Regions from separate parts of the Pantoea sp. App145 genome, predicted to be linked through region 1. Evidence: riboswitches for the same ligand, from Rfam matches in the RefSeq annotation. Region 1 holds a riboswitch; the other holds the start of a gene.

Region 1 (7,441 bases):
AACGCGAAAACCGTTACCAACTCCACTGGTAAGCTGGTCATCGTTTCGCGTAACGTTGAGCTGAAAATGATCGACGAGTTCGGTCGTACCAAAGAAAGCTATAAAGTACCTTACGGTGCTGTGATGGCGAAAGGTGATGGTGAGCAGGTCAACGCGGGCGAAACCGTGGCGAACTGGGATCCGCATACCATGCCGGTTATCACCGAAGTGAACGGTTTCATCCGCTTCACCGACATGATCGACGGCCAGACCATTACCCGTCAGACTGACGAGTTAACCGGTCTGTCTTCGCTGGTGATCCTGGACTCTGCTGAGCGTACTGCGGGTGGTAAAGATCTGCGTCCGGCACTGAAAATCGTTGATGCCAATGGCGACGACGTTCTGATCCCGGGCACCGACATGCCGGCTCAGTACTTCCTGCCGGGTAAAGCGATTGTTCAGCTGGAAGATGGCGTGAAGATCAGCGCGGGTGACACCCTGTCGCGTGTACCGCAGGAATCTGGCGGTACCAAGGACATCACCGGTGGTCTGCCACGCGTTGCGGATCTGTTCGAAGCGCGTCGTCCGAAAGAGCCAGCAATCCTGGCGGAGATCAGCGGTATCATCTCCTTCGGTAAAGAGACCAAAGGTAAGCGTCGTCTGGTAATTACCCCGGTTGATGGCAGCGATCCGTACGAAGAGATGATTCCGAAATGGCGTCAGCTCAACGTGTTTGAAGGTGAGCGCGTAGAACGTGGTGACGTGGTTTCGGACGGTCCGGAGTCTCCGCACGACATTCTGCGTCTGCGTGGCGTTCATGCTGTGACCCGTTACATCACTAACGAAGTGCAGGAAGTTTACCGTCTGCAAGGCGTTAAGATTAACGATAAGCACATTGAAGTCATCGTGCGTCAGATGCTGCGTAAAGCGACCATCGTCAGCGCAGGAAGCACCGACTTCCTGGAAGGTGAGCAGGCCGAAGTGTCTCGCATCAAGATCTCTAACCGTGATCTGGAAGCGAATGGCAAACTGGGCGCCACCTACATGCGTGACCTGCTGGGTATCACCAAAGCGTCTCTGGCAACCGAGTCGTTCATCTCTGCTGCATCGTTCCAGGAGACCACACGTGTCCTGACCGAAGCTGCGGTAGCGGGCAAACGCGACGAACTGCGTGGCCTGAAAGAGAACGTTATCGTGGGTCGTCTGATCCCGGCCGGTACCGGTTACGCATACCATCAGGATCGTATGCGTCGCCGTCAGGTAGGCGAAGTGCAGGTTGCACCGCAGGTTACTGCGGATGAAGCCTCTGCAAGCCTGGCTGAACTGCTGAACGCCGGTCTCGGCGGTAGCGACGACGAGTAATCACTCGATTCGCTAATAAAAAACCCTGCCTCGGCAGGGTTTTTTTTCGTCTGTATTCTCAGTTCCGGCGGTCTATGTCACCGCGCGTTAAGCCGATATCGCGCAGCTGCGTATCGCTCAGGTGCGACAGTATGCGTCGGGTTTCCCGGCGTAAACGCCAGGACTTCACCAGTTGCCGCAGTGCACGCAACATATCCAGCAACGTTATATTGAAGGGTCTTGCCGCACGGTTTTGATCGAATTCCATTATCCTGCCCTCGGTATGATGTCTGAGAAGCATTGTCCGGTTTTCGATCGTTTCAATACAGATTCAAAAAACACATTTATTCAACATACAGATTGCAATGTGATGGATCTGAATGGTAAAAATTAACCTCATCTGTACTGGTTTCTTCCAGCTGAAAATCATGTGAGGCATACGATGACGCGTTACCAACATTTGGCTTGCCTGCTTTCTGACCGCATTGAGCAGGGGCTGTATCGTAGCGGTGAGCGACTGCCGTCGGTGCGTACGCTAAGCATTGAACACGGCGTCAGCATCAGTACCGTTCAGCAGGCCTATCATGTGCTGGAGGAGAAGCAGCTGATTGTGCCGCAGCCGCGTTCCGGTTATTTCGTTGCTACCCGCAAAGCTACGCCGCCTGTTCCTGCAATCACGCGCCCCGCCCAGCGGCCGGTAGAAATCACCCAGTGGGAATCGGTACTGGAACTGCTCAGTAGCCGCATTGAGGGCGACGTCATTCAGTTAGGCAGCGGTATCCCGGATCTGACACAGCCCACCCTTAAACCGTTATGGAAGATTCATGCTCGCATGGCGCAGAAGCAGGATATTAACCTGCTGAATTATGACTCCCTGTTGGGCATCGCAGCGCTGCGCGAGCAGGTCGCCCGTCTGACGATCGATAGCGGCTGCCAGCTTACCGCTGATGATATCGTGATCACCACCGGCTGCCATGAAGCGCTGTCGGTATCTATCCGTGCCGTTTGCCAGCCTGGTGACATCATTGCGGTGGAATCACCGACTTTCCACGGCACCATGCAGACATTGCGTGGTTTTGGCATCCGCGTGATTGAGATCCCTACCGACTCGGTGACCGGCATCAGCCTCGAAGCGCTGGAACTGGCGTTTGAACAGTGGCCGATCAAAGCCGTAGTGGTGGTGCCCAATTGTAATAACCCACTGGGTTTTATCATGCCGGAAGCGCGTAAACGTGCGCTGCTGACGCTGGCGCAACGCTTTGATGCCGCAATTATTGAAGACGATGTGTATGGTGAGCTGGCGTGGGAATATCCCCGTCCCATCAGCATTAAATCGCTGGATATGGATGGGCGCGTGCTGTTATGTAGTTCATTTTCCAAAACATTGTCACCAGGCCTGCGTGTCGGCTGGGTTGCGCCAGGGCGCTACCGTGAACGCGTGCTGCATATGAAATATATCAGCACCGGTTCATCGGCCACCGTGACGCAGCATGTGGTGGCGGAGTTTATTCGCCAGGGGCATTACTTGCCGCACCTGCGCCGCATGCGTCAGGTGTATCAACGCAATTACGAGACGTTGAGCTGCTGGGTCCGCCACTATTTTCCCTGTGGCATTTGCGTCTCGCGCCCCCAGGGGAGTTTCCTGATGTGGATCGAACTACCTGAAGCCTTTGATGCCGTACGCCTGAATGCTGAACTTCGAGAGTCGAAAATTCAGGTGGCGGTGGGTTCATTGTTTTCGGCCTCAGGTAAGTATCGCAACTGCCTGCGTCTGAATTATGCATTGCCAATCAATGAGGCGACTGAGCAGGCGATCGCGCTGGTGGGGGCCGCGGTGGAACATGCGATACTGGCCTGTAGTGCCGAAATGCTGGCGGATTGACGACATCACCTTTTCGTAGCGGCGCGATAAATCGCGCCGCTACAGCCTCAATCATTCTGTGGGCTGGACCTCCGCCAGAGCAAGCAACTCATGCGTGGCGGCTCGCCAGTCTTGTGCCTGAGTGATGGCACTGACGACCGCGATGCTCCCCACGCCCGTTGCCAGCACTTCAGGCGCGCGTGCCAGCGAGATGCCGCCAATCGCCACGGTTGAAATGCCTTCCAGCCGCGCCAGATGACGTTTCAGCTCGGTAATGCCCTGCGGCTCAGACGGCATCTCTTTGGTCTGCGTTGGGAAGATATGCCCCAGCGCGATATAAGAGGGACGTACAGCCAGTGCACGATCCAGCTCGGCATCGTCATGGGTGGATAAGCCAAGGCGTAAACCCGCCTGGCGAATAGCATCCAGATCGGCCACATCCAGGTCCTCCTGACCCAGATGCACGCCATAGGCGTTATAGCGAATCGCCAATCTCCAGTAATCATTGATAAATAACCGGGCGCGATATTGCTTACCGAGCGCGATGGCATCGCGCACCGCGTCCTCAACTTCGTGATCCTCGCAATCCTTAATTCGTAGCTGAATGGTGCGTACACCCGCTTCCAGTAAACGGGCAATCCACTCAACACTGTCCACAACCGGATAAAGCCCTAAACGCGGGGCGGTACTGGGAAATGGGGTGGTCATACTTTTTCCTCTTTCAAAGCATCGGCAGCATGATACAGCTCGCCACCACGGCTACGGAAGGCGTCTGACATCTGTGCCATACCCACTTCAATCGGCTGGGCTTCAGCCTGCTGACGGGCGGCAAAGTCGCGCACTTCCTGGGTGATTTTCATCGAACAGAATTTTGGACCACACATGGAACAGAAATGCGCCACTTTGCCCGATTCCTGCGGGAGCGTTTCATCGTGATAAGCGCGGGCAGTGTGCGGGTCCAGCGCCAGGTTGAACTGATCTTCCCAACGGAACTCGAAACGTGCTTTGGACATGGCGTTATCACGGATCTGGGCACCCGGATGGCCTTTGGCCAGATCGGCCGCATGGGCGGCGATCTTATAAGTAATCAGCCCTTGTTTTACATCTTCCTTATTCGGTAATCCCAGATGCTCTTTCGGGGTCACGTAGCACAGCATCGCGCAGCCAAACCAGCCAATCATCGCGGCACCAATACCAGAGGTGAAATGGTCATAACCGGGGGCGATATCAGTGGTCAGTGGGCCGAGCGTGTAGAACGGGGCTTCGTGGCAATGTTCCAGCTGCTCGGTCATATTGCGACGAATCATCTGCATCGGTACGTGGCCCGGGCCTTCGATCATCACCTGCACGTCATATTCCCAGGCGATTTTCGTCAGCTCGCCCAGGGTGTGCAGCTCAGCGAATTGCGCTTCATCGTTGGCATCCTGAATCGAACCCGGACGCAAGCCATCGCCCAGCGACAGCGCAACATCGTAAGCGGCACAGATTTCACAAATCTCGCGGAAGTGTAAATACAGGAAGCTTTCCTGATGATGCGACAGGCACCACTTCGCCATGATCGAACCGCCACGCGAAACGATGCCAGTCAAACGTTTCGCCGTCATCGGGACATAACGCAGCAGCACGCCAGCGTGGATGGTGAAGTAGTCTACGCCCTGTTCAGCCTGTTCCAGCAACGTATCGCGGAAAATTTCCCAGTTCAGATCCTCCGCCACGCCGTTCACTTTCTCCAGCGCCTGATAAATCGGTACAGTGCCAATCGGCACCGGGCTGTTGCGCAGAATCCATTCACGCGTTTCATGAATATAACGGCCAGTGGAGAGATCCATCACGGTGTCGGCACCCCAGCGGGTTGACCACACCAGCTTCTCCACCTCTTCTTCAATCGAGGAACTGACGGCCGAGTTGCCGATGTTCGCATTCACCTTCACCAGAAAGTTACGGCCAATGATCATCGGTTCGGATTCGGGATGGTTGATATTGGAGGGAATGATGGCTCGCCCTTCAGCGACTTCCTGACGCACAAATTCGGCGGTGATATTGGCAGGCAGATGCGCCCCAAAGCTGTACCCCGGATGCTGTTGCAACAATACCTCACCCCGGATACGCTCCCGTCCCATGTTTTCGCGTAACGCAATAAACTCCATTTCCGGTGTAATGATGCCCTGGCGTGCGTAGTGTAACTGGGTCACGCAATGGCCGGCTTTGGCACGACGTGGTTGTGGCAGATGTTCAAACCGCAGATGATCCAGCCCTTCATCCGCCAGCCGTTGCTGGGTATAGCTGGAGCTCAGTTGATCGATGGTTTCACTGTCACCACGCTCGGCAATCCAGCCTGCACGCAGTTTTGCCAGCCCCTGGTGCACATCAATGGTTGCCGATGGATCGCCATAGGCACCGGCGGTGTCATACACCGGCACCGGTTCGTTCGGTTCATACTGCGGGTTATCTTTGCTGCCGCCGATCAGGGTAGGGCTGAGCTGGATTTCGCGCATCGGTACGCGAATGTCATCACGGTTGCCGGTGATCCAGATACGTTGAGAGTTGGGAAAAGCGGTGCCTTGCAGTGAATCGATAAATTCCTGCGCCTGGGCGCGTTGTTCACGGCGAGAAGTTTTTGCAACAGACATAGCAATTTTCCTGTAAATGATGGAAGTTGCTTGTCCGGAGTCCGGAAGGAGTAACAGAAACGATGCACGCATCGTACTGATGATGTTTACTCTTGTTCCCTTCGCAGGTACTAACCTGATCAGGTTCCGCGGATCCCGAATTAACGGTCTCAGCCCCAATGGGCACTCCGACAAGAAAATATTTGCGGCTGGTGTGGTAAACCGCAAAACAAAAAAGCCCACTCAGCATAGAAGGGCTTTTTGCGAATAACAAGTTTTTTACAAGTGGCGATTTAAGCCTGGCGAGCGACAGGGCTGTCATTCGCTACCCGTGGGCGTGCCAGCTGATTATCCCACGCCAGACGCACCAGCTTGTCTTCCAGCGTGAAACGCGACTCCAGCACTTCTCCTACTTCAGACAGCGCCTGCTGGAAAGTGACACAGTTGTCGTCAGTGATGGCCTGTTGCAGATGACCATCATACAGCTGCATCATTCGTTCGGTATTCGCCTCCAGTAACGGGTAAATCTGTGCGGCGGCAATCAGGGGGCTGTCGCCCTGCATCTCATTGATAATCCGCTCATAAATACTGAAGTGACCAACCGAAAGATAATCCACCAGGTTGTGGCAAAATGCATCCAGCGCCTGCTCATCGAGGGCGCTTAACGCGTCTTTTTTTGGCTTCATGCCAATCAACTGATAATAGTTAACCAACAGCTGACGACGTGCGCGTAACCATGAATCGACAAGTTCGTTACCGCTGCCTACACGCTCGGTCAGGTCATCTAACTGAGTAAGCATACGAGGCTCCATGTGGGTTATAGTTGTTCATTCTGCGAATAGACGCTAAGGATGACGATTTAAATGCAACGTGAGATCTCAAGCGTAGACGCTGGCTGGTGGATTGTCAGCCATGAACAAAAACTTTGGCTACCGCAGGGGGAGTTGCCGCATGGCACGGCGCAACAATTTGGCCTGGCGGGCAGCAGCGGTATGGTGATTGGCGAATGGCAGGGCGAAAATGTCTGGCTGGTGCGTGAATCACGACCCGATAACATGGGGTCAGTACGCCAGCTGATTGATGAGGACGTTGGCCTGTTCCAGCTTGCCGGGCGCGGCGTACAACTGGCGGAGTTCTATCGTTCCCATCGCTGGTGCGGCTATTGCGGCCACGAGATGCATTTAAGCAAACGTGAATTCGCCTGCCTGTGCGGCCATTGTCGCGAGCGCTATTACCCGCAAATCGCCCCCTGCATCATTGTCGCCATCCGCCGTGGTGATGAGATTTTGCTGGCAAACCATGCGAAGCATCGCAACAACGTTTATACCGTGCTGGCCGGATTTGTCGAAGTGGGCGAAACCCTCGAACAGGCGGTGGCTCGTGAAGTGATGGAAGAAAGTAATGTACGGGTGAAAAACGTGCGTTACGTGACCTCACAACCGTGGCCGTTCCCCCATTCGCTGATGATGGCGTATATGGCGGAATATGACGGCGGTGATTTGCAACATGACGGCAAAGAGCTGCTGGATGCGGGCTGGTTCCGCTACGATGCCCTGCCATTATTACCCCCGCCCGGCACCGTTGCGCGACGTTTGATTGAAGATACCGTTGCCCAGTGTCGCGCCAGCGCGATATGAAAATGCTACACTGG
Region 2 (7,441 bases), on a different replicon from region 1:
TCGACATACCGGTCCGCCAGTTCGACCTGGAATTGCAGCGCCGGATGCAGGCTGAGAAATTCAGCGATAAACGGCGACAGATGGCTGATGCCGAACGACATCGGCACGCTGAGACGAAAACTGCCCTGTAAAACCTGGCGGCGTCCTGACACGGCCAGCTCTGCCTCCTGAACATCATCAAGAATGCGTTGTGCATGGCGGGCAAACAGTTGGCCGTTATCCGTCACTGACAACTTACGCGTGTTGCGATTGAGCAGGCGTGCGCCGAGTGTTTCTTCCAGCGCGGCGATGCGGCGGCTGACATATTGTTTGGAAAGCAGCAGCTGTTCTGCGGCGGCGGTGAAGTTGCCGGCTTTAATCACGGCGACATAAATGCGGAGGTCGTCTATCTGCATATTGTCCACTTATTTGTGACGGTCATTGTCAATGCAACACATTGTTGGGCGATTCAGTTTACGTATACTGAGTCACATCAGGAAGCAATATCGTCTTCCGCCAACAAATTTGAGGAGCAGACCATGATTGAACAAAGACTGTCAGCCCAGCGCGGCCTCGGTGACCACGGCTGGTTGAACTCACGCCACACGTTTTCTTTTGCCAACTACTGGGATCCGAAACAAACCGGTTTCTCCGATTTGCTGGTGATTAACGATGACCGTGTCGCACCGGGACGGGGTTTTGGCGCTCATCCGCACAGCAACATGGAGATCATCTCCTATGTGCTGGAAGGGGCACTGGAGCATAAAGATTCCATGGGCACCGGTTCGGTGATTGTCCCCGGTGATGTACAGCTGATGAGTGCCGGAAGCGGCGTAACGCACAGCGAGTTCAACCACTCGAAAGCGGAAAACGTCCATTTCCTGCAAATCTGGATTGTCCCGGCAGAACGCGGTACGCAGCCAGGTTACCAGCAGGTATCGGTGGCAGAAAGCGACAAACGTGGTCAGCTGCGTCTGATTGTTTCACCGCAGGGTGATGAAGGTTCACTGAGCGTGCGTCAGGACATCCGAATCTATGCCGGATTGTTTAACGGTGCAGAGCAGCAGACCTTTGCGCTGGATGCCGATCGCTACGCCTACATCCATGTGGCACGCGGCAGCATTGAGGTGAACGGTGTGGTGTTCAACGAAGGCGACGGTGCGCGTGTACGTAACGAAACCGCGCTGCAATTCACCAACGGAAAAGACGCGGAAGTGCTGTTGTTTGACCTGCGTCCGCTGGAAGTGAATCATCCGCAGCGTTAATAAGTAGAAGAGGGGAGGCGTGAGTGCCTCCCTTTAGTGGTAGCAGCAAATCCATTACCATCCCCGCGACGTCCTGCCCTTTCACGGGCGTAAGACACACCACAAAATAATCACGCCAAATACGCACACCAGGATGGCGGAAATCACTGAATCAGCACACATAATTTTCCTGCCAGACGTTGTTTCTATTAATCCAGATCTCGAGAGCATACCAGGCAATCGTGGAGAAAAGCGCATGATCCTGAAACAGGAGATTTTGATCGGTTAGGCTTTGTTGCGGTGCTGATGCTTGACGAAGTCAGACGACTACAATACAAATAGACGCGTCGGGGGAGTCTCGCCAGAGAGACTGAGAGGCTAAAAGCGCATTGCGCGGCTTAGCGACCCTTTGAACCTGACCCAGTTGATACTGGCGTAGGAAGACTGACAACCTGCATCGCAGGCTGTCTGGCAGCGGGGCGTTTCCGTGCAACGTATGCTATTTCCCTTCTCCTGTATCCGGGTCTCAGTGCAATGACTGAGAGGCCGATATGCAATCTCCTGTTTCTTTTCCGGAATGTCCGTTATGAATCGCTGGTCGGTGATTGGCGGCGGTGTGACGGGCCTGTGCGTGGCGACCCTGTTAGCGGAACGCGGTGAACAGACCGAAGTGATTGTCGATGCGAATCGCACTCCGGCATCCTGGTTCGCGGGCGGAATGCTTGCGCCCTGGTGTGAAGCCGAAAGTGCGCCGCGTGCGGTGATTGATCTTGGTCAGCATGCTGCTGCGTGGTGGCAGCAACGGGTCAGCAGCGTCGAACATCAGGGTACGCTGGTGGTGGCACCCGTGCGTGATAACCAGGAGCTGAACCGTTTTGCCCGCATGACGGAACAGCATCAATGGGTGGATCCGGCCGCAGTGGAACCGGCACTGGCCGGTCGTTTCGCGCGGGGTTTATTTTTCTCCCAGGAAGCCCATCTTGATCCGCGTCTGGCGCTGGCTGAGATGCGTGAAAAATTACAGCAGCGTGGGGTGACGTTTCACAGCGGCAAAGCCTCCGGGCAAGTGATTGATTGCCGCGGCATCCACGCTGCCTCTGAGCTGCCGCGTCTGCGCGCGGTACGCGGTGAAATGCTGATTTTGCACAGCGCAGAGGTGCAGTTCTCACGCCCGATTCGTCTGCTGCATCCGCGTTTTCCCTGCTATCTGGTGCCCCGCCGTGGCGGCCATTTTATGCTCGGTGCCACTATGGTGGAGAGCCATGATGCCAGCGCCATCAGCGCACGTGCCATGATGGAACTCCTCAGTGCGGCTTATACCCTTCATCCGGCGTTAGCCGAAGCCCGCATTATCGAAAACGCCAGCGGTCTGCGCCCGGCGTATCCGGCCAATCTGCCGGAAATCCACTATCAAAATGACACTTTTTATCTGAACGGCATGTATCGCCATGGTTTCCTGCTGGCACCGCTGATGGCGGAACAGCTGATGCAGCGTCTGTCTGAGGAACATCGTTATGAAAATCCAGCTTAATGGTCGCCAGGTGCTGACTGCCGCCAGCACCCTGAGCGAGTTGCTACGTGAGCAGCAAATTGATGCTGCCTGCGTTGCCACGGCGTTTAACGGCATGTTTGTGCCCAGAACACAGTACGACAGCCAGCTGCTGGAAGAAGGATGTCAGCTGGAAGTGTTATCACCGATGCAGGGAGGCTAAATCATGTTTTACGGCTTTGAACCACAATCACGTTTTTTACTGGGCACGGCAGGTTATCCCTCCCCGGCGATTCTGCAACAGGCGATTGTCGCCTCGGGCAGTGAAATCATCACCGTCAGCCTGCGGCGTGAAGGTGTCGCCGGTGCGGCATTTCGTGAATTGCTGGCGCAGCTGGATAGGCGCGTGCTGCCGAATACCGCCGGTTGCCATACGGTACAGGAGGCGGTGACCACCGCGCATATGGCGCGTGAATTATTTAACACGCCATGGATCAAGCTGGAGGTGATCGGCCATGCCGATACGCTGCAGCCGGATCCTTTTGCGCTGGTAGAAGCGGCGCGCATTCTGTGCGCCGAGGGTTTCCAGGTCTTCCCCTATACCACGGAAGACCTGATTGTCGGCGAAAAACTGCTGGAAGCAGGCTGCGAAGTGCTGATGCCGTGGGGCGCGCCCATCGGTTCCGGTCAGGGGCTGCGCAATATTGATGGCTTGCGGGCGATGCGTGCCTGGTTTACCGATATCCCGCTGATTATTGACGCGGGCATTGGTGCACCATCACAGGCAGCGCAGGCGATGGAGCTGGGTTTTGATGCTGTTTTGCTGAATACCGCGGTGGCGAAAGCGGGCGATCCGGTGCTGATGGCGACGGCGTTCCGCCAGGCCATTGAGGCCGGGAAAGCGGCGTGCGACGGCGGGCTGATGGAAAAACGCGATATGGCGGTGCCTTCGACCCCGGTTTTTGGTCTGGCGAATCTTTGCTGAGGAGAGTCCCTATGGATCGCTATCAACGTCAGACGATGTTGCCGGAGATTGGTGAGCAGGGTCAGCAGCGGCTGGCCGGGGCGCGGGTGCTGGTGGTGGGGGCAGGTGGATTGGGTTCGACGCTGCTGCCGCTGCTGGTGGGCGCGGGCGTGGGTTTTATCCGCCTGTATGACGACGATACGGTGGCGCTGCATAATCTGCATCGGCAGACGTTGTTTGATATGCAGGATGTGCAGCAATCGAAAGTCGCCAGCGCCCAGCGTGCGCTGCTGCGGCGAAATCCACAGGTGCAGGTGGAACCGGTGCCGCAGCCGCTGACGGCCAGCAATGTGCAGCAGGCACTCAGCAACATCGATCTGGTTATCGATGCGGCAGATAACTTTGCCGTCACTTATCAGTTATCGGATGCCTGTTATCCGGCGGGGATACCGCTGATCAGCGCTTCGGTCCTGGGGCGTCAGGGCTATGTGGGGGGATTCTGCGGCGCAGCCCCCAGCTATCGTGCGGTGTTCCCGCAGTTACCCACCAGCGCCGCGAACTGCAATACCGCCGGGGTGATGGGGCCAGCAGTGGCGACACTGGGCGCGATGCAGGCGCAAATGGCGCTGAGCGTATTGCTTGGCCTGCAACCTTCACCGCTCGGTTGTCTGGTGAACTGTGATTTTGTGCACTGGCACTTTCGCCAGTTCCGTTTTGATCGGGCTGCGGAGCCGGATCAACCCTGGGTGCCGTTTATTGATACGCAGCTCCTCACGGCGGAGGACTGCATAGTAGAACTGCGCAGCCGCGAAGAAGCACCGGTCAGTGTGGCGGCATGTGCGCAGCGCATCCTGCCGCAACAGCTTGACGCATGGCAACCCCCGCAAGACCGGCGCATTGTACTGGTCTGCGCCAGCGGTATTCGTGCGGCGCAGGCCGCCACGACGCTGGCGCAGCGCGGTTGTGCGCAGCTGGCCATTCTGGCAGCGAATCGATCATGAGCCAGGATATCACGCTGCACGATCTTGGCTTTAGCTGGGGAGCACAGCCGCTGTGCCAGCAGCTGAATCTGCGGCTGCGTGGCGGTAAAACCACGGTGATGCTGGGACGCAGTGGCATCGGTAAAAGCACGCTGCTGCGGCTGGTGGCGGGCTTGCTCCAGCCACAGCAGGGGCGCATTAGTGGCGTTGCGGCCAGTGTGGCCTGGATGGGGCAACAGGATTTGCTTTTTCCGTGGTTATCGGTGCTGGACAACGTGATGCTGGCGGCGCGTCTGAAAGGCGACAAACCCGAACCGGAGCGGGCACGGCATCTGCTGGAGCAGGTGAAACTGGTGCAGGTCGCCAATGCCCGGCCTGATACCCTGTCGGGCGGCATGCGTCAGCGCGTGGCTTTGGCTCGCACCCTTTACGCGCAACGGGATGTGGTGCTGATGGATGAACCTTTTGCCACCCTTGACGTGATGACCAAACTCAGCTTGCAAACCCTGACGGCGACCCTGTTACAAGGCAAAACCGTGCTGCTGGTGACGCACGATCCGCTGGAAGCCTGCCGCATGGCCGATGACATTCTGCTGCTCAGTGGGCAGCCGTTGCATATTGAACGCTGGTCGGTGCCAGACGGGCAGGTACCTCGTCCGATTGACGATCCCGGCCTGTTGCTGGCGCAGGGCCATCTTTTTACCCGATTGAATCAAGATGAAAAAGAATCTGTTTAGCGCCGTTTATCTGCTGGCAGTGTTGCTGTGCGGCTGGTTGCTGGCGCTGCGCAGCGGTGTGCCCAAATTTCTGCTGCCTTCACCTGAGGCGGTGCTGGAAGCCCTGTGGGTACACCGTCAACTGTTATGGCATCACATGCTGTACACGCTGGCGGAGATTGTGCTGGCGTTGCTGCTGGGCGTCGGTGCGGGGGTGGTATTGGCGGTGCTGATGGCTGCCAGCACGACATTGCGCCGTTTGTTATTTCCACTGGTCACTGCCAGCCAGGCGATTCCGGTGTTTGCGCTGGCTCCGTTGCTGGTGCTGTGGCTGGGGTTTGGCATCGCGTCCAAAGTGGTGGTGGCGGCGTTGATCCTGTTCTTCCCGCTGTGCCTGTCGTTGTTTGACGGCTTGTGTCGCACCCCGCCGGGCTGGCTGGAGCTGGCACAGACCCTCAACTCATCGCGTTTTCGTCTCTTCTGGCAGGTACGCTGGCCAGCCGCGCTGCCGCAGTTCTTTTCCGGCCTGCAGATGGCGGTGGTGCTGGCACCGATTGGTGTGGTGATTGGCGAATGGGTTGGCGCGAGCGAAGGACTGGGCTACCTGATGATGCAGTCCAATGCCCGGCTGGAAACCGCCACCAGCTTTGCCGCGTTGTTGTTGTTACTGATTCTGGCGTTGTTGCTGTCCGGTAGCGTCGCCCTGATGCGCAAGAAAACTCTCTGGCACTTAACCTAAGGATGCACTTTGAACACCCTACGTACTGCGATCACCGCCTTGCTGTTGCTGGCAACCACCAGCGTCGCCCAGGCCAATGAAAAGGTTCGTCTGCTGCTCGATTGGTTTGTGAACCCTAACCATGCGGCCATTTTTGCCGCGCAATACAGCGGCGCGTTTAAAAAAGAAGGGTTGGATGTGGAGATGATCGCCCCCGCTGATTCGGCTTCCGTACCCTTGCTGCTGGCGGCGGGCAAGGCTGATCTTGCTATCAGCTATCAACCGCAGCTGTACACGCTGGTGGATAAAGACGTGCCGGTCATCCGCGTGGGTACGCTGATCAATCAGCCGCTGAATACCCTGACCACGGTGTCCCCGGACATTCACTCGCTGAAGGATTTTGCCGGAAAATCGCTCGGTTATGCCATTCCGGGGTTTGAGGATGTGGCAATTCGCAACATGCTGAAATCCCAGGGTGTTGATGCGGACTCGGTCAAACTGATTAACCTGAATATGGATGCGGAGTCTGCGCTACTGACGCACAAAATTGATGGGGCGATGACGGTGTATCGCAACTATGAGTTGCTCGACCTGAAAAATAAGGGCGCGAATCCGGTGGTATTTAAGCCGGAAGATTTTGGTGTCCCGGCTTACGACGAATTGATCATCCTGGCAAACCAGAAAACGGCGGCGCAGGACAAACGCATCCCAGCCTTTTTACGCGGTCTGGATGCCGGTGTCGCCTGGCTGCGTGCCCATCCGCAACAGGCCTGGCAGGCCTTTATTAAGCAATATCCTGAGCTGAACACACCGCTTAATCATCAGGCGTGGCAGGCAACGTTGCCGTATTTCGCCAGCCATAGCGCAACGCTCGATACGCAACGCTATCAGGCTTTTGCCGCCTATATGAAAGCCAATGGCTTAATCCAGCAGGTGGCTCCGATGGCAAGGTATTCGTTGCCATAACCTGTTGCTGACTCCCTGGGCGGCGGTAAAATCGCCGCCTTTTTTGCATTGCGTGCGGCGCAGAGGCTGAACGGGGGCGGAATTCGGATAATACTGGAATTGTGTGACTGTCATCACTGATAGCCGCGCGCTAAAATACGCCTTTATCTTTCAGAAAAAGGTTTTTCGTCACGATGCTCTCACGTTACACGCTGGCTGGCCTGATGGCCGCAACATTGCTTACCGGTTGTGCCCGTCATGCTGCTGATACTACGGCTGCTGTCACCGCTGCCACCCCGGCTCCGATTGAGAACGACAACATGGCATCGCCGTTTGATCAAGGCCCGACGGTAATCAATATCACTCACGAAGTCACGCGTACCGATGACGGCTCTGCCATCTATGT

What was found. A riboswitch is a leader RNA that binds a small molecule or an ion and turns the genes downstream of it on or off. The one in region 1 is predicted to bind thiamine pyrophosphate.
Region 2: linked by a shared signal. The riboswitch ahead of RCF31_RS20035 (FAD-dependent oxidoreductase) and the one ahead of thiC (phosphomethylpyrimidine synthase ThiC) in region 1 are both predicted to bind thiamine pyrophosphate.

Annotation. Positions count from the first base shown of each region.
Region 1 covers NZ_CP133290.1:2,565,367-2,572,807, reverse strand. The annotation lists gene rpoC (DNA-directed RNA polymerase subunit beta') at 1-1,341, shown strand, start outside; gene RCF31_RS11750 (DUF1127 domain-containing protein) at 1,400-1,588, opposite strand; gene RCF31_RS11745 (PLP-dependent aminotransferase family protein) at 1,763-3,202, shown strand; gene thiE (thiamine phosphate synthase) at 3,254-3,889, opposite strand; gene thiC (phosphomethylpyrimidine synthase ThiC) at 3,886-5,811, opposite strand; TPP riboswitch at 5,891-5,991, opposite strand; gene rsd (sigma D regulator) at 6,084-6,590, opposite strand; gene nudC (NAD(+) diphosphatase) at 6,654-7,427, shown strand.
Region 2 covers NZ_CP133291.1:23,640-31,080, forward strand. The annotation lists gene RCF31_RS20025 (LysR family transcriptional regulator) at 1-395, opposite strand, end outside; gene RCF31_RS20030 (pirin family protein) at 519-1,244, shown strand; TPP riboswitch at 1,563-1,682, shown strand; gene RCF31_RS20035 (FAD-dependent oxidoreductase) at 1,810-2,754, shown strand; gene thiS (sulfur carrier protein ThiS) at 2,738-2,935, shown strand; gene RCF31_RS20045 (thiazole synthase) at 2,939-3,697, shown strand; gene RCF31_RS20050 (ThiF family adenylyltransferase) at 3,709-4,677, shown strand; gene RCF31_RS20055 (ABC transporter ATP-binding protein) at 4,674-5,393, shown strand; gene RCF31_RS20060 (ABC transporter permease) at 5,374-6,111, shown strand; gene RCF31_RS20065 (ABC transporter substrate-binding protein) at 6,121-7,056, shown strand; gene RCF31_RS20070 (hypothetical protein) at 7,230-7,441, shown strand, end outside.